Bradyrhizobium sp. AZCC 1610: one gene and its partner. The protein of the gene in region 1 binds, or shares a complex with, the protein of each later gene. Links are inferred from orthologs where the notes say so. Each region holds a gene or a part of one and is shown on either strand. Other genes may lie near its edges.

What was found.
Region 2: the proteins of V1279_RS18910 (region 1) and dnaN are in contact, whole or in part, in a solved structure (PDB 1OK7), measured with the Escherichia coli proteins. The link is inferred for Bradyrhizobium sp. AZCC 1610 from one-to-one orthologs.

What each region holds. Positions count from the first base shown.
Region 1 is NZ_JAZHRR010000001.1:3,815,841-3,826,036, forward strand. Bases 1,845-4,831 are described here. They hold V1279_RS18910 (DNA polymerase IV), read left to right. Parts: upstream 1,845-2,680; coding sequence 2,681-3,982; downstream 3,983-4,831. Other genes in these bases: V1279_RS18900 (response regulator), read right to left, coding at 1,845-2,153; V1279_RS18905 (DUF3572 domain-containing protein), read left to right, coding at 2,385-2,684; V1279_RS18915 (RidA family protein), read right to left, coding at 4,092-4,493; V1279_RS18920 (slipin family protein), read right to left, coding at 4,698-4,831. Also shown: V1279_RS18890 (TetR/AcrR family transcriptional regulator), read left to right, coding at 1-359; V1279_RS18895 (PleD family two-component system response regulator), read right to left, coding at 402-1,775; more of V1279_RS18900, read right to left, coding at 1,788-1,844; more of V1279_RS18920, read right to left, coding at 4,832-5,462; V1279_RS18925 (NfeD family protein), read right to left, coding at 5,452-6,861; V1279_RS18930 (dihydrolipoamide acetyltransferase family protein), read right to left, coding at 7,009-8,106; V1279_RS18935 (alpha-ketoacid dehydrogenase subunit beta), read right to left, coding at 8,126-9,106; pdhA (pyruvate dehydrogenase (acetyl-transferring) E1 component subunit alpha), read right to left, coding at 9,099-10,184. UniProt on the Escherichia coli protein: Poorly processive, error-prone DNA polymerase involved in translesion repair and untargeted mutagenesis. Copies undamaged DNA at stalled replication forks, which arise in vivo from mismatched or misaligned primer ends.
Region 2 is NZ_JAZHRR010000001.1:7,009,474-7,019,612, forward strand. What follows is about bases 3,880-6,809. They hold dnaN (DNA polymerase III subunit beta), read left to right. Parts: upstream 3,880-4,750; coding sequence 4,751-5,869; downstream 5,870-6,809. Other genes in these bases: dnaA (chromosomal replication initiator protein DnaA), read left to right, coding at 3,880-4,331; recF (DNA replication/repair protein RecF), read left to right, coding at 6,249-6,809. Outside these bases: peptide-methionine (S)-S-oxide reductase MsrA, read right to left, coding at 1-498; V1279_RS34335 (hypothetical protein), read right to left, coding at 627-944; rpsT (30S ribosomal protein S20), read left to right, coding at 1,317-1,583; more of dnaA, read left to right, coding at 2,904-3,879; more of recF, read left to right, coding at 6,810-7,388; V1279_RS34370 (acyltransferase family protein), read right to left, coding at 8,352-8,849; gyrB (DNA topoisomerase (ATP-hydrolyzing) subunit B), read left to right, coding at 9,184-10,139. UniProt on the Escherichia coli protein: Confers DNA tethering and processivity to DNA polymerases and other proteins. Acts as a clamp, forming a ring around DNA (a reaction catalyzed by the clamp-loading complex) which diffuses in an ATP-independent manner freely and bidirectionally along dsDNA.

The DNA of each region.
Region 1 (10,196 bases):
AGCGACGCTTTTCGGCGAAGGATTTTCGCGGCTGCCCCTTCGTCAATGCGGTGGCCGAACTCGGCGAAGACCGGTCGGTCCGAAAGGTTGCTGTCGCCTTCAAGGAAAGCCGCCGCCTCTGGTTTCGCGACCTGCTGGTACAGCTCGGCGTCGCCGATGCAGATGCACTGGCGACGCAGCTTGCCTTGCTGGTCGACGGTTCGATCGCGCAGGACCTCGTCCGCAACGACCCGGCGATGGCGCGGGCGGCAAAGCAAGCGGCCACGGTACTGCTGAGGAATGCGGGGGTGAAAGTGGGCGGAAGTGCAGCCACGAACAAGCGCGCGGCAAAGAAGCGGCAATCAAGGCCGGCCTCTTGAGGCTCCCTCCACCGTCGTCCCTGCGTTTCGCAGGGACGACAATCACGCTGCCGTCGACACCACCCTGTTGCGTCCGTCATGCTTGGCGCGATAGAGCGCCATGTCGGCGCGCTTGAGCACGTCGGCGACCGGCTCGCCCTTGTGGTCCAGCGTCGCCAGCCCGATCGAGATCGTGACGTCGATGCGCTTGGTGCCCTTGTTGACCGCAAAGGTTTCGCCGGCGATCGAGCGGCGCAGGCGCTCGGCGACCATGCCGGCGACAGTGAGGTCGGTTTCCGGCATCACGATCACGAACTCCTCGCCGCCGTAGCGACAGGCGAGATCGATGCCGCGGATCGACTTGCGGATGCGCACCGCGAATTCGCGCAGCACGTCGTCACCGGCGTCATGGCCGTAGGTGTCGTTGATGGATTTGAAGAAGTCGATATCGAGGATCATCAGCGCGAGCGGCCTGCCGCGGCTCGAGGCCTGCTCGGCGAGCGTCGAGAGATGGCTTTCCATATAGCGGCGGTTATGCAGGCCGGTCAGCGCGTCGGTGATCGCCATTTCGATCGAGTTCTGCACGTTGTCGCGCAGATGGTCGGTATAGCGCCGCTTGCGGATCTGGGTGCGCGCCCGCGCGAGCAATTCGTTCTTGTCGACGGGGCGCAAGAGATAATCGTTGACGCCGATTTCGAGCCCGCGCAGCAGGCGGGCATTATTGTCGGCGTCGGAGATGGCGAGGATCGGCAGCTGGCGGGTGCGCTCCAGCGAGCGCGCCTGGCTGCACAGCCGCAGGCCGTCGTAATTTTCGAGGCTGAGCGAAACGATCAGCAAATCGTAATTGCCATCGGCGGCGTGAAACAGCGCCTCCGCCGGATTGATCTCGACGTCGACGGTGTGCTCGGCGGAAAGGATCGGCGCCAGCCGCTCGTATGACGATGGCCGGTCGTCGACCAAAAGAATCCGCCCGCCGACGCCTTTGTCGGCGATCGCGCTGCGTTCGGGCGCCTCCATACCGATCTCGAGCGAGGTGATGGCGCGCATCCGCAGCTCATCGGTCATCATCTTCAGCCGCGTCAGGGACCGAACGCGGGCGATCAGAACGATGTCGGAGACCGGCTTGGTGAGAAAATCGTCGGCACCGGCTTCCAGCCCGCGAACACGATCAGACGGGCTGTCCAGCGCGGTGACGATTACGACGGGAATGAAATGGGTGGCCGGGTTCGACTTCAGCCGGCGGCAGACCTCGAAACCGTCCATGTCGGGCATCATGACATCGAGCAGGATGATGTCGCATTCGGAGTGGGCGCAGATGTCGAGCGCCTCGGTGCCGTTGGAAGCCGTCAGCACGTCGAAATATTCGGCCGACAGACGGGCTTCCAGCAGCTTGACGTTCGCTGGAACATCATCGACGACAAGGATACGCGCAGACATCGAAGCTCACTCCTACCCGATAAAACGCCGCACGGTTTCGATAAACTTGCCGACGGAAATTGGTTTGGACAAATACGCCTCGCAGCCGCCCTCGCGGATGCGCTCTTCGTCGCCCTTCATCGCAAAGGCGGTGACGGCAACCACCGGAATGGCGCGCAACTCCGGATCGTCCTTGATCCAGCGCGTCACTTCGAGGCCGGACACTTGCGGAAGCTGGATATCCATCAGGATCAGATCGGGGCGCAGCTTGCGGACGAGATCGAGCGCCTCGAAACCGTTGCTGGTGCCCGACGTCTGATAGCCATGCGCTTCCAACAGGTCGCGAAAGAGCTTCATGTTGAGCTCGTTGTCCTCCACGATCAGGACGGTTTTTGCCATCCCGTCCCTCCCCTTATCTTCAGGAAACAAGTCCGGCCTTACAGTACGTCGAACACCGCCGCCGGGCTTGTCGAAAAGTGAATTCAAACTAGCGTCAGATTCGCTCTAAGCGGTTAAATCGATGCACCAATTTTTACGAAGCGGTTTCCAATTGCTTGAACGCACTCCGCAGACTCGGGCATGATGGTTCCAAAGTAGAGCCTATAAGTTAACGGAAAGGCAAACCCGCTATTGAAAAAGCCTGTTCACAACCCCCGGGAAGTAGCTGAAATCGTTGCGGTTCAGGCGCTGAGTTTTATTGCCGGCGACCCTGAAAGGCTAGGCCTGTTCCTGGCCGAAAGCGGGATCGGTCCGGAGACGCTGCGGACGGCCGCGGCCGACCCGCAATTTCTGGCGTCTGTGCTGGATTTCGTGATGCGCGACGACGCGACCGTGAAGGCGTTTGCGAGCGCCTCGCAACTGCATCCGACCAACATCGCCGCCGCCCGCCAGGTGCTGGGCGACCCGCACTGGGAGCGCGACGTGCCGTGAGCGCGTCCGCCGCTGAGGGTCCGCGCGCGTTCTGCCGGGATTGCCTCGGCGACCTCGATATCACGGCCAGGCGGTGCGGCGAATGCGGTTCCCCGCGCCTCGTCCGCCACCATGCCCTGCCCTCGCTGAGGCTGGCGCATATCGATTGCGACGCGTTCTACGCCACCGTCGAGAAGCGCGACAATCCGGAACTCGCCGACAGGCCCGTGATCATCGGCGGCGGCAAGCGCGGCGTGGTCTCGGCCGCCTGCTACGTTTCGCGAACCTATGGCGTGCGCTCGGCCATGCCGATGTTCAAGGCCTTGGCGCTCTGCCCGCAGGCTGCCGTAATCCCGCCCGACATCGCGAAATACGTCCGCGTCGGCCGCGAGGTGCGGCACGCGATGCAGGCGCTGACGCCGCTGGTGGAACCGCTGTCGATCGACGAGGCATTCCTGGACCTTGCCGGCACGCAACGCGTTCACGGCATGATTCCGGCAAAAGTGCTGGCGCGCTTTGCCGGCGACGTCGAGCGTGACATCGGGATCACGGTATCCGTCGGCCTGTCCTGCAACAAATTCCTGGCCAAGATTGCCTCCGACCTCGACAAGCCGCGGGGCTTTGCCGCCCTCGACCAGGTTGAGGCCCGCGAAATGCTGGCGGACAAGCCGGTCGGCTTCATCTATGGCGTCGGCCCCGCGACCCAGGAGAAACTGGTGCAGCGGGGCTTTCGCACCATTGCGGACTTGCAGCGCGCCGACGAGGTCGAGCTGATGAAGCAGTTCGGCGGCGAAGGCCGCAGGCTGTGGCGGCTGGCGCGCGGCATCGACGACCGCAGCGTGGTGCCGGATCGCGGCGCCAAGACGATATCGAGCGAAACCACGTTCGAAAACGACATCCGGGATTTCGCCACGCTGGAACGGCTGCTGTGGCGGCAGTCGGAGAAAGTGTCGTCCCGGCTGAAGAACGGCAATCTTGCTGGCCTCACCATCACGCTGAAGCTGAAGACCGCCGATTTCAGGCAGCGCACCCGCTCGCAATCGATTCAGGCGCCGACCCAGCTCGCCGCGAAGATTTTCGCGGTGTCGCGCGAAATGCTGGCGAAGGAGATCGACGGCACGGCATTCCGCCTGATGGGCACCGGCGTCAGCGCGCTGCGCGAGGGATCGCAAGGAGACGACACCGACATGCTCGACCGCCGCTCCGCCCACGCCGAGCGTGCGATGGATGATTTGCGGAAGAAGTTCGGCAATGCCGCCGTGATCAGGGGGATCGCGTACAGGGGGCCGGCGAAGGAAGAGGATGAGGGGGAGGAATAAGTTACGGACCTTTCCGCGTCATTGCGAGCGCAGCGAAGCAATCCATAGCGCCACAAGCGGAGAGATGGATTGCTTCGCTACGCTCGCAATGACGGAGTGAGCAGGGACGTCAATCGACGACGGCCACGGCCTCAATCTCGATCAGCCATTCAGGGGCCGCAAGCGCCGTTACACCGACGAGCGTGCTCGCCGGCGGCTCCATGCCCTCAAAGAACGCCGAGCGCGCCTTGCCGATGATGGGACGGAGCTCCGGCTTGTAGCCGACGACGAAGGTGGTGATCTTCACGATATTGGAATAACTCGCACCGGCGGCTTTCAGCGCCAGGCCAATATTGTGCATTACTTGTGTCGTCTGCGCGGCCAGATCACCCTCACCGACCACCCGTCCTTCCTCGTCGGTAGATACCTGCCCCGCGATATAGATCGTGCGCGCACCCGACGCGACGACGACGTGGGAGTAAGCCGGATTGTGGTGAAGGCCGCTTGGCCGAAGTTGTTGGAGCTTGCTCATGTTTGCGCCTCCCTGACGTGCATGGTTGGGCCGAAGCGTATCCCGGTCCGGCGCTCTCGACCAGACGGGTCCTCGCAGGATGTTCCGCGCGTCCTGGGGCCTGACTCGTAACCGCAACCGATCGTCCGGCTGCATCGCTAGATCAGCGATCTTGACTCGTCGGGCGACATCACGCGATTGGCTTATTGCCGGCACCAACCAAAGTCACGTTGCATCGTTCCGCCGTCCGGGCAGATGGCCGAGCAAGTCCATCGGCAGAGGAAAGACCACGGTCGATGATCGCTCGCCGGCAATGTCGTGCAGCGCCGCGAAGTAGCGCAACTGCATCGCCTGCGGCTCCTGCGCAAGCGTTCGGCCGGCCTCGACGAGCTTCTCGGCGGCTTGCTGCTCGCCCATCGCATTGATCACTTTGGCGCGTCGCAACCGCTCCGCCTCGGCCTGCTTGGCAATCGCGCGCACCATGGTTTCATTGAGATCGATATCCTTGATCTCGATGGTGGTAACCTTGATTCCCCAGACGTCGGTCTGCTGATCGAGAATTTCCTGAATGTCGGAATTAAGCCTGTCCCGCTCGGCGAGCATCTCGTCCAGTTCGTGCTTGCCGAGCACCGAGCGCAGCGTGGTCTGCGCCAGTTGGCTGGTTGCGGCCATGAAATCGCCGACCTTGATGATGGCGCGCTCGGGATCGACGATACGGAAGTAGAGAACGGCGTTGACCTTGACCGGGACGTTGTCGCGTGAAATTACGTCCTGGGGTGGCACTACCTGTACCATCACCCTGAGGTCTGCCTTTACCATCTGCTGCACAACTGGGATCAGTATGATGAGTCCCGGACCCTTCACCCCAGTGAAGCGGCCGAGCGTGAAGATCACGCCGCGCTCGTATTCCCGCAGGATACGAATGGCGGAGGCTAGAAATAGGATTACGATCACCGCAAGCGACGCATAGGTCAGATATTCAAGCATCATGACGTACCTCCTTGCCGATCAGCGTCGGCCGGCGCCGCACCACCAGCGTCAAATCTATGATGTTGGCCACCTCGACCACCTCTCCCGGCTTGAACGTTTCGGCGCCGCGCGCCTGCCAGCGTTCACCTTGCGCGAATACGTGGCCCTCGTTCTCGGACCAGTCGATGACCTGGGCAGACAGGCCACGCATGGCTTGTGCACCGACCCGTACCGGACCCTTGTCGGCGCGCCGAAGCGATCTGAGTACGACGAGAACGAGACCAATAAACATTGCCGCCGTGATGCCGACGACCGGCCATGACAGCCGGTAGCCCGGCGCTTCGACGTCGAAGAGCATGATCGCTCCGAGCACAAAGGCGATGATGCCGCCGAGGCCGATAACCACGGTCGGGTTGAAGACTTCGATGGTCAGAAGCACGATCCCGACCACCATCAAGGCGAGGCCGGCGTAGTTTATCGGGAGCAGGTTGAGGGCATAGAGGCCAAGCAGCAGGCAGATCGTGCCTACAACTCCGGGGGCGACCGCGCCGGGTGAAGTGAATTCGAAAATCAGGCCGTAGACGCCGACGAGGAGCAAAATCAACGCAACGTTGGGATTGGTGATGACCGCCAGGAATCGTGAGATCCATCCCGGATCGATCGCTTCGAGGACAGCATCTTTCGTCGCCAAATGTCTGGTATCGCCACCTGCAACCTCCACCGCCCGACCATCGATCTGCCTGAGCAGTTCGGCCTGGTCGCGTGCGACGAGGTCGATGACATTCGCCTGCAATGCGGCATTGGCGGACAGGCTGGCGGCCTCCCGCACCGCCTTCTCCGCCCAATCGGCATTGCGGCCGCGCAACTCGGCAAGGCTGCGGATCAAGGCGACGGCATCGTTTGTCGCCTTTGCCATCATGGCATCCTTCGTCTTCGGCTGCTGGTCGCTGCCGTCCTTCTTGTCCTTGTCGCTCTTGTCAGGCGTAGCGTCCGGCAGACCAGGCAACGGACCGCCAATCTGCACCGGCGTCGCCGCTCCGAGATTGGTGCCCGGCGCCATGGCCGCGATATGCGTGGCGTAGACGAGATAGGTTCCGGCGCTGGCCGCATGGGCTCCGGAGGGTGCAACGTAACCGACAACAGGAACGCGCGACGCCAGCACGTCAGCGATAATCTCGCGCATGCTGGTTGCGAGACCGCCCGGTGTATTCAAACGCAGAACGACAACCTCGGCATGTCGTTCGCTTGCCTTGGTCAGAGCGTCTTTCACGTAACGGACCGTTGCCGGCCCGATCGCTCCGTCGACCGAGATGGTCAGCGCAAGCTTGCTGTTGGCCTCTCCCGCCGAGGCGGCAAGGGGAGAGACAACCAAAGCTACCGCTGAAGCGGCCGCAACAAGAGTCGCCCGTACAGTCTGCACAGCAAGGACTCCCTTATCGAAATGATATGGGATATCCTTGTCTAATCTCAATATACGCTGGATTGGCTATCCCGCAGCATTTCCCGGTCAAGGCATGCTGGCTTGGACCGTTCGGACCTCAGCCAACCTAATTCCCCCTGCACCATCTCACGAAAACTGCTCAAGATCCGATTTCAATGCGACCAGGAAGCGAGCGGCTTCACCGCCCGTCACGACGCGATGGTCAAAGGTGAGCGACAACGGCAGCACGCGCCTCACCGCCGGCTGGCCCCGATACGCGACAACGCCTTGGGTAATGCGGCCGGCGCCTATGATCGCCACTTGCGGAGGCACCACGATCAGGCTGGCGAAGCGGCCTCCGATCATTCCGAAGTTCGACAGCGTAATCGTGGCGCCACGCAACTCTCCCGGAGGTATTGAGCGCGCGACCGCGTCCGCCCGCATCCGGTCGAGCCCGGTTCGCAAATCCGATACGTCCCGCTCTGCGACATTGCGCAACACGGGAACGATGAGACCGCCCCCGGTATCGACGGCGATGCCGAGATCGATACGGTCGATCAGACGCCGTTCACCAGCGCCGGAATTGTACCAGGCATTGAGCGACGGCTCTGCCTTGCAGGCGACAGCGATCGCGCGCACCAGCCGGATTGTCACGTCCTCGCCGGTTCGCCAATCGTCGATATCGGCCTCATCGGTGACGCTGGCCGGGACGATCTCGGCATGCGCCGCCGTCATGCGCTGCGCCATCGCGCGACGCAATCCGCGCAAGAGTTCGGCGGGTCCGGTATGGGACAAGCCCTTGGCAGCCCGTTCCACGTCCGCACGCGTCATGAAGCCGCCGGGTCCCGTGGCTTCGACAAGCTCGAGATCGACGTCGAGCTTGCGCGCGAGCGCACGTACGGCCGGAAACACCTGGACTTTCTGTCCAGCCGCTGGCCTGGAAGTTGTTGCCGCCGGCGGTTGCTCGCTGGTGCCGAGTTCGCCGACAATTGTGCCGGTGTCTTGCTCGGGGCCTTCGGCAAACTCGACGAGCGGCGCGCCTACCTTCACCACATCTCCCTTGGCGCCAAACAGGCGCAGGATACGTCCGCTCGACGGTGACGGCACCTCGACGACGGCCTTGTCAGTCTCGACGGAAACCAGCGGCTGATCGGTGACGACGTGATCGCCTTCGTTGACATACCAGCTTACGATCTCCGCCTCTTCGAGGCCCTCTCCCAGATCCGGCAATACGAACTGGCGCATGGGATAAGTCCGCTGGGAATCAACTGAACTGGCACGCCTGGCGCGCGGCCGTCGCGATATGACCAACCGATGGCATGAACTTCTGCTCAAGCCGCGCCATCGGAACGACCGTGTCGTAGCCGGTAACGCGGGCCACAGGCGCGAGCAGAGAAGCCAGGCCGCGCTCGGCGATCAGCGCGGCGATCTCCGCTCCGAATCCGCCAGTGCGTGTCGCCTCGTGCACGATGACACAACGTCCGGTTTTTGCGACCGAGCTGAGCACCGTGACTTCATCGTAAGGCTTGAGCGTGGCGAGATCGACGACCTCGGCGGCGATGCCCTCAACAGCGAGCGCGTCGGCGGCCGCCATGGTTTCCTTCAGCATCGCACCCCAGCTAATCAGCGTGACGTCGCGGCCTTCCCGCAGGACAAAGGCAACATCGAGCGGCAAAGCCTCACCGTTGTCTTCCACCTCGCCTTTCGCTGCGCGGTAGATCCGGGTCGGCTCCAGAAACACCACCGGATCGGGATCGCGGATCGCGGCGAGAAGCAGTCCATATGCGCGTTCCGGCGACGACGGGATGACAACGCGCAAGCCGGGGATATGGGCGAGCATCGCCTCGGTGCTTTCGGAATGATGCTCGGGCGCGCGAATGCCGGCGCCGTGCGGCGTGCGCAGAACCATTGGACAGGTGAGTCGTCCCTGAGTGCGATTGCGGATTCGGGAGGCGTGGTTCACCAGTTGATCGATGCAGGGATACAGAAATCCCATAAACTGGATCTCGCCGACGGGCTTCAGCCCCTGCGTCGCCATTCCGACGCAGAGCCCGCTGATCAGAAGTTCGGCAAGCGGCGTATCAAGGACACGTTCTGCTCCGAACCGCTTCTGCAACCCGGCGGTCGCGCGGAAAACGCCGCCATTGAGGCCGACATCTTCGCCAAGCAAGAGCACGCCCGGATCGTCCTCCATCGCGCGGGCGAGTGCCAGATTGATGGCTTCGACCAATGTTACCTCAGCCATCTTCCTCTCTCGCGAGTTCGTTGCGCTGCGCGACATAGACCTCGGGTAAATCTGCATAGAGATGATCGAACATGGTTTCAGGCCCGCGTGGCTCCGTTGCCAGGTAGCGCTCGACCGCCGCCTCGACGCGCTCGTGGCACTCCGCGGCAAGCTGTTCTTCGTCCGCCTTGCTCCACATTTTCTGGCCGGCAAGAAAGGCTCTCAATCGCGCAATCGGCTCTTCTTTCCAGCGTGCCTGGACGTCTTCCTCCGGACGATAGCGTGATGCGTCGTCTGAGGTTGTGTGATCGCCGAGCCGGTAGGTGACCGCCTCGATGAAGCGCGGCCCTTGGCCATCGCGGGCCGCGACAATGGCTTCTTCAGCCGCGGCACGCACCGCCACCACGTCGCTCCCGTCCACCTGCTCGCCGATGAACCCGGCGGCGATGGCCTTCTGCGCCAGGGTTTCGCAACCGGTCTGCAGCCGTAAGGGCACCGATATGGCCCATTGATTGTTGGTGGCGACGAACACGACCGGCAATTTGTGCACACCGGCAAAATTCATCGCTTCATAGACGTCGCCCTTCGAGGTAGCGCCGTCGCCGAACAGGCATACGGCGACACGCGGCTCCTTGCGCAGCTTGAAGGCATAGCCAACGCCAGCGGCATGCGGCGCCTGCGATCCCACGGGAACACAAAACGGGAAATCCTGGACCGGTCCGGAGAAGTGATTGCCCCGCTCGTCGCCGCCCCAAAACAGCAGAATTTCTTCCAGCTTGACGCCACGCCAGATCAGCGCGCCATTGTCCCGGTAGGAGGGCAGCAGGACGTCTTCGCTCCGCATCGCACTGGCGATGCCAACTGACACCGCCTCCTGGCCGAGCGAAACCGCATAGGTCCCAAGCCGTCCGGTGCGTTGCAGTGCAACAGCCTTTCGATCGAAGCTGCGAAGCAGCACCATCGCTCGATAGAGCGAGACGAGCAGTTTTGCATCGGAGGCGAACGCGGGGAGCGGCCTGTTTATCGAGCCGTCTGGCGCGAGGTAATTGCGGTGGCGCACCTCAAAACGCGCGATCACCGGGAGCCCACCGTCCGCCATTTTTTTGCTGGC
Region 2 (10,139 bases), 3.2 Mb from region 1 along the record:
CGCCGCCAGTGCCTTCTGGTACGTTGCCTTCGACGCGTCGGCGGCTTGGCGCTGCGCATCGCCGAAGGTGTAGATCGCCGAGCGATACTGGGTGCCGACATCGTTGCCCTGGCGCATGCCCTGCGTCGGGTTGTGACTTTCCCAGAACGTCTTCAGGAGCTGCTCATAGGGGACCTTCTTCGGATCGAACACGACCAGCACCACTTCGGTATGTCCGGTGCGGCCCGAGCAGACCTCCTCATAGGTCGGATTGGGCGTATGTCCGCCGGCATAGCCGACGGCGGTCGCATGGATGCCGTCACCGAGCTCCCAGAACTTGCGCTCTGCGCCCCAGAAACAGCCGAGGCCGAACACCGCCTGCTCGAGGCCTGCGGGATAGGGCGGCTGCAGCTTGCGGCCGTTGACGAAATGCGTGGTGGCGGTCGGTATCGGGGTGGCACGGCCCGACAGCGCTTCGGCGGCGCTTGGCAACGCGGTGGTCTTGCGCATGAACAACATGGAGTACCTCCAGGCGGGACATCGGCGGACGCGACAACGGCGTCGGCCGGTTGGACTTCTATATATGTCTTTACGCCAGATGCCGCAGCCCTGTTATGCCGCGCCCCGCGGGCGGGCGGCGGGCCGGGTCAGTCCCGCGAATAGCCGATCAATGGCTTGCGGGGCCGGAACAGGATCATGAGCAGAATGCCGACCACGCCCAGCACGGCAAAAACCGGCTGATCCAGCAGGACCTTGATGACGCTGTTCCAGAGCCACGGCGCGGTACCCTCGACCCAGGTCCGGAATGCAAGCTGGCTGGACTGATGGATGTCGTTCCAGAACTGGCCAAACCGGGTAAACCGCAGGGTCTGGTCGGCGACGAAACGGGCGCCGTCATAGACCATGAAGATGAATCCGCCGGCCAGGAGCAGCAGGCCGATTAGCCGGAAAAAACCGCGGATCATGCGTCACCTTATATCTATCGCCCCCAAAAGGCCGTCAGCCAATACCGGGGGCACCCCGAAATTCAACCTCGTCAGCACCTTACGCGCCATTTTCGCCCCCTTTCCGGCCTTTTGGGGAGGGGCGGAAAGCGTTGACGGTGCATGACGCGCCCTCTATAAGACCCCCAATGGCGGCGGGCGCAATCCCGCCGCCGCTGTTCTTTGAGCAGCGCCGCTTACGGGAGCATTTTGGCTTCCGTCCATGGCATCCTCAAGAACGGCTTACGTCAGAACACCCTGGAAAACACAACCAGTGTCGATCACGCAATTTGAACGGCCGGCGCGCTCAAGCCCGACCACCCGAGCGATGACAGCCGAAGGATAGTTGAGAACATGGCCAATACCTCTTCCGCCAAAAAGGCGACCCGCAAGATTGCCCGCCGCACCATCGTCAACAAGTCGCGCCGCACCCAGATGCGTGGCGCGGTTCGGACTGTCGAGGAGGCGATCAAGAGCGGCGATCGCGAGGCGGCGCTCAAGGCGATGCAGCACGCGGAACCGGAACTGATGCAGGCCGCGCAGCGCAACATCATTCACAAGAACAATGCGAGCCGGAAGGTGTCGCGCCTGACGCACGCGATCGCCAAGCTCGCGAAGTGAACTGACAGAAATAGATATTCGTCAAAAGCCCGGCTTCGCCGGGCTTTTGTTTTTCTGTCATGCCGGGCGTACGAGCGCGAACCCGAAAATCCATTTCGCCACGCACGTGCATCCTGTTGCATTTTTGGCTCACGCTGAAAGCGTGGCCCTGGATTGGCCGTGACAGTTCAATTGTCCCGTTGCTGAGCACCGGGTTACGTGTCACATTTCTAGCGCCGTAATTTTACGAGGTGCAATTTATTGCACCGGCGTTGCCATGCGCATTTGCGAGAAGCGCGATCGCAACGGCTGACCAATCAGACGCCAGCTTCTTCCCGCCCGCATCTCTGCCGCGCGGGGTTACCCTGAAAAACAATTCCGAAAAACTTCGTCTCGCTAATCACTTATCCACATAGCGAGCACAAGCGTTTCGAAAATTGGTCCCGGTAACCACGATTGTAACGGTTTCTTAAAAAATTTTGCGAGTGCAACGAAAATTGTCACGCTTGTCGGAGTCGCGCGATTCTACGCGCGGATTCAAAAACTTGGTGTGGAGTTTCGCAATTGCAGTGTTGCAACACCGACGAAGAGTCGGGCCACGTCGTCGAATCACGGATTGTCAGAAATCGCGCTTGGTGTATTTGTTACTCGTTCGCGACGCCCAAGGCTCTCCTGACCAGCGCGGTATGAGACCCAAGAGCGGACGTGCAAATCGGCGGCGGTGTGCGCGTTAGCGACGCTTTCCAAGCGAAGCTGAGTTGGTAGCTCATAGCAATATGAGAGCGGCTGTTCTGTGTCTAAATTTCCCGGCGTGGTGCTCGCGTTCAGTGCGTTCCGGACAAGGGGAATAAGGCAAGGGGAATAAGATGCTGGCCGATGATGCAACGAGTGGGAACGCGAAGATCGTGAACGTGTTGAAGACGACAGACTGAGATACGCGGCGGCGCAGCGGTCGGACAAGCGGATGTTCGGTAGCGGCAGACTGGCTTTGAAACACTGGTGATGTGATTGCTCGCCGCGCGTTCTCGCGGCGAGAGGGGGAGGTACTATGTTTTACGGAATCAACGCGACATTCGGCACGCTCATTTCCATCGAGACCGCTTCTGAATCCCTGAACGACGTTTCCAGTCGTCCACCCACGCGAACTCCGGGCAGACCGTCGAGTACGCGCTGACCTCGCGGTAGCCTCTCACTCCATCCAGCCTTTGATCTCAGCAAACGGCGATTCCGCCGAACGCCCGATCTTTGTCTGATGGCTGAAGCTCCGCGTCGAGGTCACGTCAACTCGCCGGCCGATTTCGCAAACACCATTACTTACTCATTCAGAAAAGTTCTCAGGCAATGACAAATACGGAACAGGATCGTTGGTCGCGCGTGAAGGGACGGTTGCGGACGACCGTGGGCGAGGACGTTTATACAAGCTGGTTTGCGCGCATGGACCTGGAAGGTGTGCAGGACGAAAGCGTGCATCTCTCGGTTCCGACCCGGTTCCTCAAGAGCTGGATCCAGGCGCATTACGCCGACCGTGTTCTGACCTGCTGGCAGGCCGAGATGCCGGAAGTGCACCGCATCGACCTCACCGTGCGCACCGCGATGCGCTGCGCCGCGCCCGCCAAGGAAATCGCGCCAGCCGATCAACGCCGCGCCGAGCAGGCCAATGGCCGGCCCGCGCCAGAATTGCGCGCGACTGCGACGGCGCCGGTATCCGCCAGCCATGATGCGCTCGGCGGCTCGCCACTCGACCCGCGCCTGACCTTTGCGAGCTTCGTGATCGGCCGCTCCAACACGCTGGCGCATGCGGCCGCACGTCAGGTCGCCGAAGGACGCCGCGGTGATGCCGTGATGTTCAATCCGCTCTATATTCACGCCGGCGTCGGCCTTGGCAAAACCCATCTGTTGCAGGCGGTGACGTGGGCCGGCAATTCGGGCAGCGAGCGCAAGGTGCTCTATCTCACCGCCGAGAAGTTCATGTACGGCTTCGTCGCCGCGCTGAAAACGCAGACGGCGCTGGCGTTCAAGGAGGCACTACGCGGCATTGATGTGCTCGTGATCGACGACCTGCAGTTCCTGCAGGGCAAGTCGACCCAAGCCGAGTTCTGCCACACGCTGAACGCGCTGATCGATGCCGGCCGCCAGGTGGTGATCGCCGCCGACCGTCCGCCGTCCGATCTCGAGAGCCTCGACGATCGCGTGCGCTCGCGGCTGGCGGGTGGCCTCGTCGTGGAGATGGGCTCGCTCGGTGAAGAGCTGCGGCTCGGAATCCTGAAGTCGCGCGTGGCGGCTGCGCGCGCGCATCACGCGAGCTTCGAAGTACCGGAAGCGGTGCTGGACTATCTGGCGCGCACCATCACCCATAACGGCCGCGACCTAGAAGGCGCCATCAACCGCCTGCTCGCCCACTCCAAGCTCAACGCCCAGCCGGTGACGCTGGAAATGGCCGAGCGCGAGGTCCGCGACCTGGTCCGCCCGCAGGAACCGAAGCGGATCAAGATCGAGGACATCCAGCGGGTGGTCGCCCGGCAGTACAATGTCAGCCGTTCGGACCTGCTCTCGTCGCGGCGGACCGCGAACGTGGTACGGCCGCGTCAGGTCGCGATGTATCTGGCGAAGACGCTGACGCTGCGTTCGCTGCCCGAGATCGGCCGCCGGTTCGGCGGACGCGACCACACCACGGTGCTGCACGCCGTGCGCAAGATCGAGGCGCTGGTGGCCCGGGATATCGCTCTGTCCGAAGAGGTCGAGTCGCTGAAGCGGCAATTGCAGGAATAGCGGTTATAGCGTTTTCGAGCGAAAGCCTGCCCCGGACTTGATCCGGGGTGGATACCGGTTCGCGTGAAGAAAACGCGCTAAAACAAGAATCTAGAGCTTCGGCTCTGATTCAATCAGAGCCGAAGCTCGAGCAGGAACGGGACCTGCCCCTTAAGAACTTGGCTCCTCCCCCACCTCTCCCTCCCCTGATCCCAGATGTGGGAGAATTGGGGTGGGAGAATTTTTTTCTGCCGCCATTTTCTGCCGCAAAAGTGGGGAACGGGGTCTCGCCTCCCTTGCACCGGCGGGCCATCCGCGCCACCTTGCGGTCCCCCCGGGGGTTTGATCAGATCCGATCCTGATCCGGCTTTTCGGGTTTCCAATGCCGCGGCGCTGCCTTTACGGGCCGCCCGGCTTTTCCATCTCTGGCGGATATTGCAATGAAGGTCACCGTCGAACGCGCGCAACTGCTGAAATCGCTGGGCCACGTCCATCGTGTGGTCGAGCGCCGCAACACCATCCCGATCCTCGGCAACGTGCTGGTCCGCGCCGAAAACGCCAGGCTGTCGCTGAAGGCGACCGACCTCGACCTGGAGGTGACCGAAACGCTGGCGGCGGAAACCGCGACTGGCGGCTCCACCACCGTGCCGGCGCATATGTTCTACGATATCGTCCGCAAGTTGCCCGATGGCGCGCAGATCGTGCTGGAAGCCGACGGCGACCGTTCGGTGCTGGCGATCCGCGCCGGCCGCTCACGCTTCACGCTGCAGACCCTGCCCGAAAGCGATTTCCCTGATCTCGCCGCCGGCGACATGACGCACTCGTTCTCGCTCGCGGCTGCCGACGTCAAGCGCCTGATCGACCGCACGCAGTTTGCCATCTCGACCGAAGAAACCCGCTACTACCTCAACGGCATCTATCTGCACACGGCCGGCAGCGCCAAGGCCGCAACCCTGCGCGGGGTGGCAACCGACGGCCATCGGCTGGCGCAGATCGATCTGGCCTTGCCCAGTGGCGCCACCGGCATGCCCGGCGTGATCGTGCCGCGCAAGACGGTCGGCGAAGTGCAGCGGCTGATCGAGGATAATGAGGCCGAAGTCAAAATCGAACTGTCACAGGGCAAGATCCGCTTCACGCTCGGCAACGTCGTGCTGACCTCAAAACTGATCGACGGAACCTTCCCGGATTACGGCCGCGTCATTCCGCAGAACAACGACAAGGAACTGATCGTCGACAAGAAGGATTTCGAGGCTGCGGTAGACCGCGTCTCGACCATTTCCAGCGAACGCGGCCGCGCGGTGAAACTGGCGCTGTCCGCCGGCAAGCTGGTGCTGTCGGTGACCAATCCGGATTCCGGCAGCGCCACTGAAGAGCTGGAAGTCGAATACGCCTCCGACGCCCTCGATATCGGCTTCAACTCGCGCTATCTGCTCGACATCGCCGCCCAGATCGAAGGCGAAGTCGCCGTGCTGCGCCTCGCCGACCCCGGCTCGCCGACGCTGGTGCAGGACAAGGACAACAAGGGCGCGCTCTACGTGTTGATGCCGATGCGGGTGTGAGCCCAACTGTCATTGCCGGGCTTGACCCGGCAATCCATCAAACCAAATGACCTATTGGGTGTACAGCCTCGCCAGCAAGCCCGGTGGAACACTGTATGTGGGTGTAACGAACAATCTGGTTCGGCGCGTCTACGAGCATCGGGGAAGGCCTAGCGGACGGCTTTACCAAGCGGTACGGCATCAAGACACTGGTCTATTTCGAAGCGCACGAAACGATCGCCGGCGCTTCAACGCGAGAAGAACATCAAGCATTGGTCGCGCGAGTGGAAAATAGATCTGATCGTCGCGGGCAATCCCGATTGGCGCGATCTTTACGAAGAAATTGTCCGCTGACGCGAACGATGGATTGCCGGGTCAAGCCCGGCAATGACGACCGGCCATGACCCCCTCCCGCATCCATCGCCTCAACCTCACGCACTTCCGCAACTACCGCGCGGCGAGCGTGCAGGCGCGGAGTGATGTCGTGGTGCTGGTGGGGCCGAACGGCGCCGGCAAGACCAATTGCCTGGAGGCGATCTCGTTTCTGTCACCGGGGCGCGGCCTGCGGCGCGCGACGCTGGAGGATGTCGCCGACAACCAGGGCGACGGCTCCTGGGCGGTCTCCGCCGAGGTCGAGGGCGCGCTGGGGCTCGCCACGCTCGGCACCGGTATCGATGCGCCCGCCGCGGAGGCGGCGTCAACCAGCCGGCGCTGCCGGATCGACCGCGAGCCGGTGGGTTCGGCAACCGCCTTTGGCGATCATTTGCGCATGGTGTGGCTGACGCCCGCAATGGACGGGCTGTTTCTCGGCGCAGCTTCCGAGCGGCGGCGCTTCTTCGACCGGCTGGTGCTGGCGATCGACAGCGAGCATTCCAGCCGGGTCTCGGCGCTGGACCGCTCGTTGCGCTCGCGCAACCGCCTGCTTGAAGTGCGCAACTATGACGACCACTGGTGCGACGCGATCGAGCGCGAAACCGCCGAGCTTGCGGTCGCGGTCGCCGCCACCCGCGGCCAGACGGTGACGTGGCTGGCAACGATGCTGCGCGAACGTGGCCAAGCTTCGGCCTTTCCGTCGGCACAGATCATGCTCGACGGCTGGATGGAAAATGCGCTGGTCAACGAGTCCGCGACCGCAGTCGAGGATCGCTACCGCGAGATCCTGCGCGCCAGCCGCGCCCGCGACGCCGCGGCCGGCCGCACGCTCGACGGTCCCCACCTTACCGATCTGCAGGTGGTCTATGCGCCCAAAAATATGCCGGCCCGCGACGCCTCCACCGGCGAGCAAAAGGCGCTTCTGATCGGGCTGGTGCTGGCCCATGCCACGCTGGTTGCCGAGATGACCGGCATCGTGCCGCTGCTGCTGCTCGACGAGGTCGTCGCGCATCTCGATCCCGTCAGGCGCAAGGCGCTGTTCGATGAACTCGCAAAGCTCGGCGCACAGGTCTGGATGACCGGCGCCGATCCGGCCGCCTTCGTCGACATCGGCGCGACCGGCGAGATTTTCGACGTGGAATCGGGCCAGGTGAGCCGTCGCGTCTGAGTCCTTAACGCGCCCTGCCCGCGGGCGATACACCGCCGAGCAAGCGGTCGATGATCGAGTCGATCAGAAATACCGATCCCTTTTCGGTCAGGTGCACCTGATCGCTCACGACAATATCTTTCGCCGCATCGCCAGTGCGGGTCAGGCAACCCTGCGCATCGCAAAAGACGTCCGACGCCGAGATGAATTCCGCGCCCAGCGGCTCGAGCCTGGCGCGCATCACGGCATCGTAGGCGGTAGGTGGTGCGGCATTGGGCGAACGCTGCGGGATCAGCGCACGATGGAGGATGAAATACCTTAGCACCTCGGACGGAAGTCCGCGCCGCCACGTCGGTACGCCGCCGAGAACAACGACCCGCGCATTCGTCTCCTTCTACAGCGCGACCACGGTCTCGGCCACGTTGTCGAGATATTTTTCCCAGGTTCCATGCAGCAAGACGATATCCGGCTTGATCTGCCGGACGAGTGAGAAAACCTTGTCGTTCATCGCGCGGCAATTGGGCAGGCTCGCAATGTCGGCGTTGAGCGCCGGAATGCAGGAACTGGAGGTAAGCTGCGCGATGCCGAAGTTTCGCTGCTCCTGCGCTTTGCGCAGGCCGGGCAGCAGGGCGCCCGCGGTCGAATCCCCCCACATCAGGACCAGCGGGCGCCGATCGCGATCGACGCAAGTGTCGGCAAACGTTGTTTCGTTGCTGAGATCGAGCAGGCATTCGTGAAACCGCCACTTGAAGCTCTCCGTCGGCACAGTGGCCATCGCGCGGATTTCCGGCGGCAGCCGGACGTCGAAGCCGCGCCCCCAAATGACGGCAATACCCGCAACCGCTATCATCGCCATGCCGGCCCCGAGGCTGAACATCTTGCGCCGGCTCGGGAGGCCGAAACGGAACGGTATCTCGACAAACCGGTAGGTCGCCCAGGCCAAGAGCGTGCTCGCGAGCAATATCAAGTGGCGCTCCAGCAGCGTCAGCGGACCGAATTTGATAATCCCTGCGAATACCAACAGCGGCCAGAACAGATAGAACTGTTCCTCGATGCCGAGCCACCATAGATGCAGCAACGGCTTTTGGCGGACTCGACGTCGAAATAGCCGGACTGCAGCAACAGCGCGATATTGGCCAAGAACGCCGCGCTGGCGAGACTGTCGCTGCCGAGCTGCGCCAAGGCCTGTGGCAGCATCCAGAACCAACCGAGCATCAATGTCGCAGAGAGCACCACGATCAGCGCCGGGAAGATGCGCCGGATTCGCCGGTTGTAGAACTCGACCAGGCTGAAGCGGCCGAGTTCCAGTTCGCGCGTGATGATGCCCGTGATCAGGAAGCCCGAAATCACGAAGAACACGTCGACGCCGATGAAGCCGCCCGGCATGGCGTCCGGGAACGCATGGAAATTCAGCACCAGCATCACGGCGATGGCCCGGAGGCCATCGACATCGGGCCGATATTTTGATGAAGGCTGGGACAATGGAGAGCTAATCCGGGATCGCAGTGACGGCGGACAACCACTACAAGCTGCCGCGCCGCCTCTCTTTAGCAGGTCCGCGGCGGCCTGCCATTTCCCACCGCGACGACTCACAAAAATCCGGCGGTCGAAGCGCAGAATCAGTCCCCGAAGCGCGCTTTTCGAGACCGCCAAAATCGGCCCTCGGAGACCTTGAAAAAGGGTAAAAAATCGCCATTTATTCAATGACTTGTTGATGGAGAGATTGCGCTAGGCGCGATGGCTCTTTCATGGCACAAATAGATCAATCAGCGCCTCATATTGCGCAGCTGATTCGGGACACCCTCGAAGGCCTCACATGACAGAACCTGCCCGGCAGACACCTGCCGATACTGAGCATTCCATTCCGGTCGAATATGGCGCGGAATCGATCCGGGTGCTGAAGGGGCTCGATGCCGTGCGCAAGCGGCCGGGCATGTATATCGGCGACACCGATGACGGTTCCGGCCTGCACCACATGGTCTACGAGGTCGTTGACAACGCCATCGACGAAGCGCTCGCGGGTCACGCCACCGCCGTGGAAGTCATCCTCAATGCCGACGGCTCGGTGACGGTGCGCGACGACGGGCGCGGCATTCCGGTCGACATTCACAAGGGCGAAGGCATCTCCGCGGCCGAGGTCATCATGACCCAGCTCCACGCCGGCGGAAAGTTCGACCAGAACTCCTACAAGGTGTCCGGTGGCCTGCACGGCGTCGGCGTCTCCGTCGTCAACGCGCTGTCCAGCAAGCTGCAGCTTCGCGTCTGGCGCGACGGCAAGGAGCACTACATCGAATTCGCCCATGGCGATGCGGTCGCCCCGCTCGAAGTCGTCGGCAACGCCAACGGCAAGCGCGGCACCGAGGTGACGTTCCTTGCTTCCACCGCGACTTTCACCAACGTCGAATATGATTTCCCGACGCTGGAGCATCGCCTGCGCGAGCTCGCGTTCCTGAATTCCGGCGTCAATATCGTGCTGTCGGACATGCGCCACGCGGTCGAGAAGCGCGAGGCGATGCGTTACGACGGCGGCGTCGAGGAGTTCGTCAAATATCTCGACCGCAACAAGAAGGCGATGGTGCCTGCCCCGATCATGATTCGGGCGGAGCTCAACGACATCGGCGTCGAGGCTGCCTTGTGGTGGAACGACAGCTACCATGAGAACGTGCTGTGCTTCACCAACAACATCCCGCAGCGCGACGGCGGCACCCATCTTGCGGGCTTCCGCGGCGCGCTGACGCGCCAGGTCAACGGCTATGCCGAGGCCAATGCAAA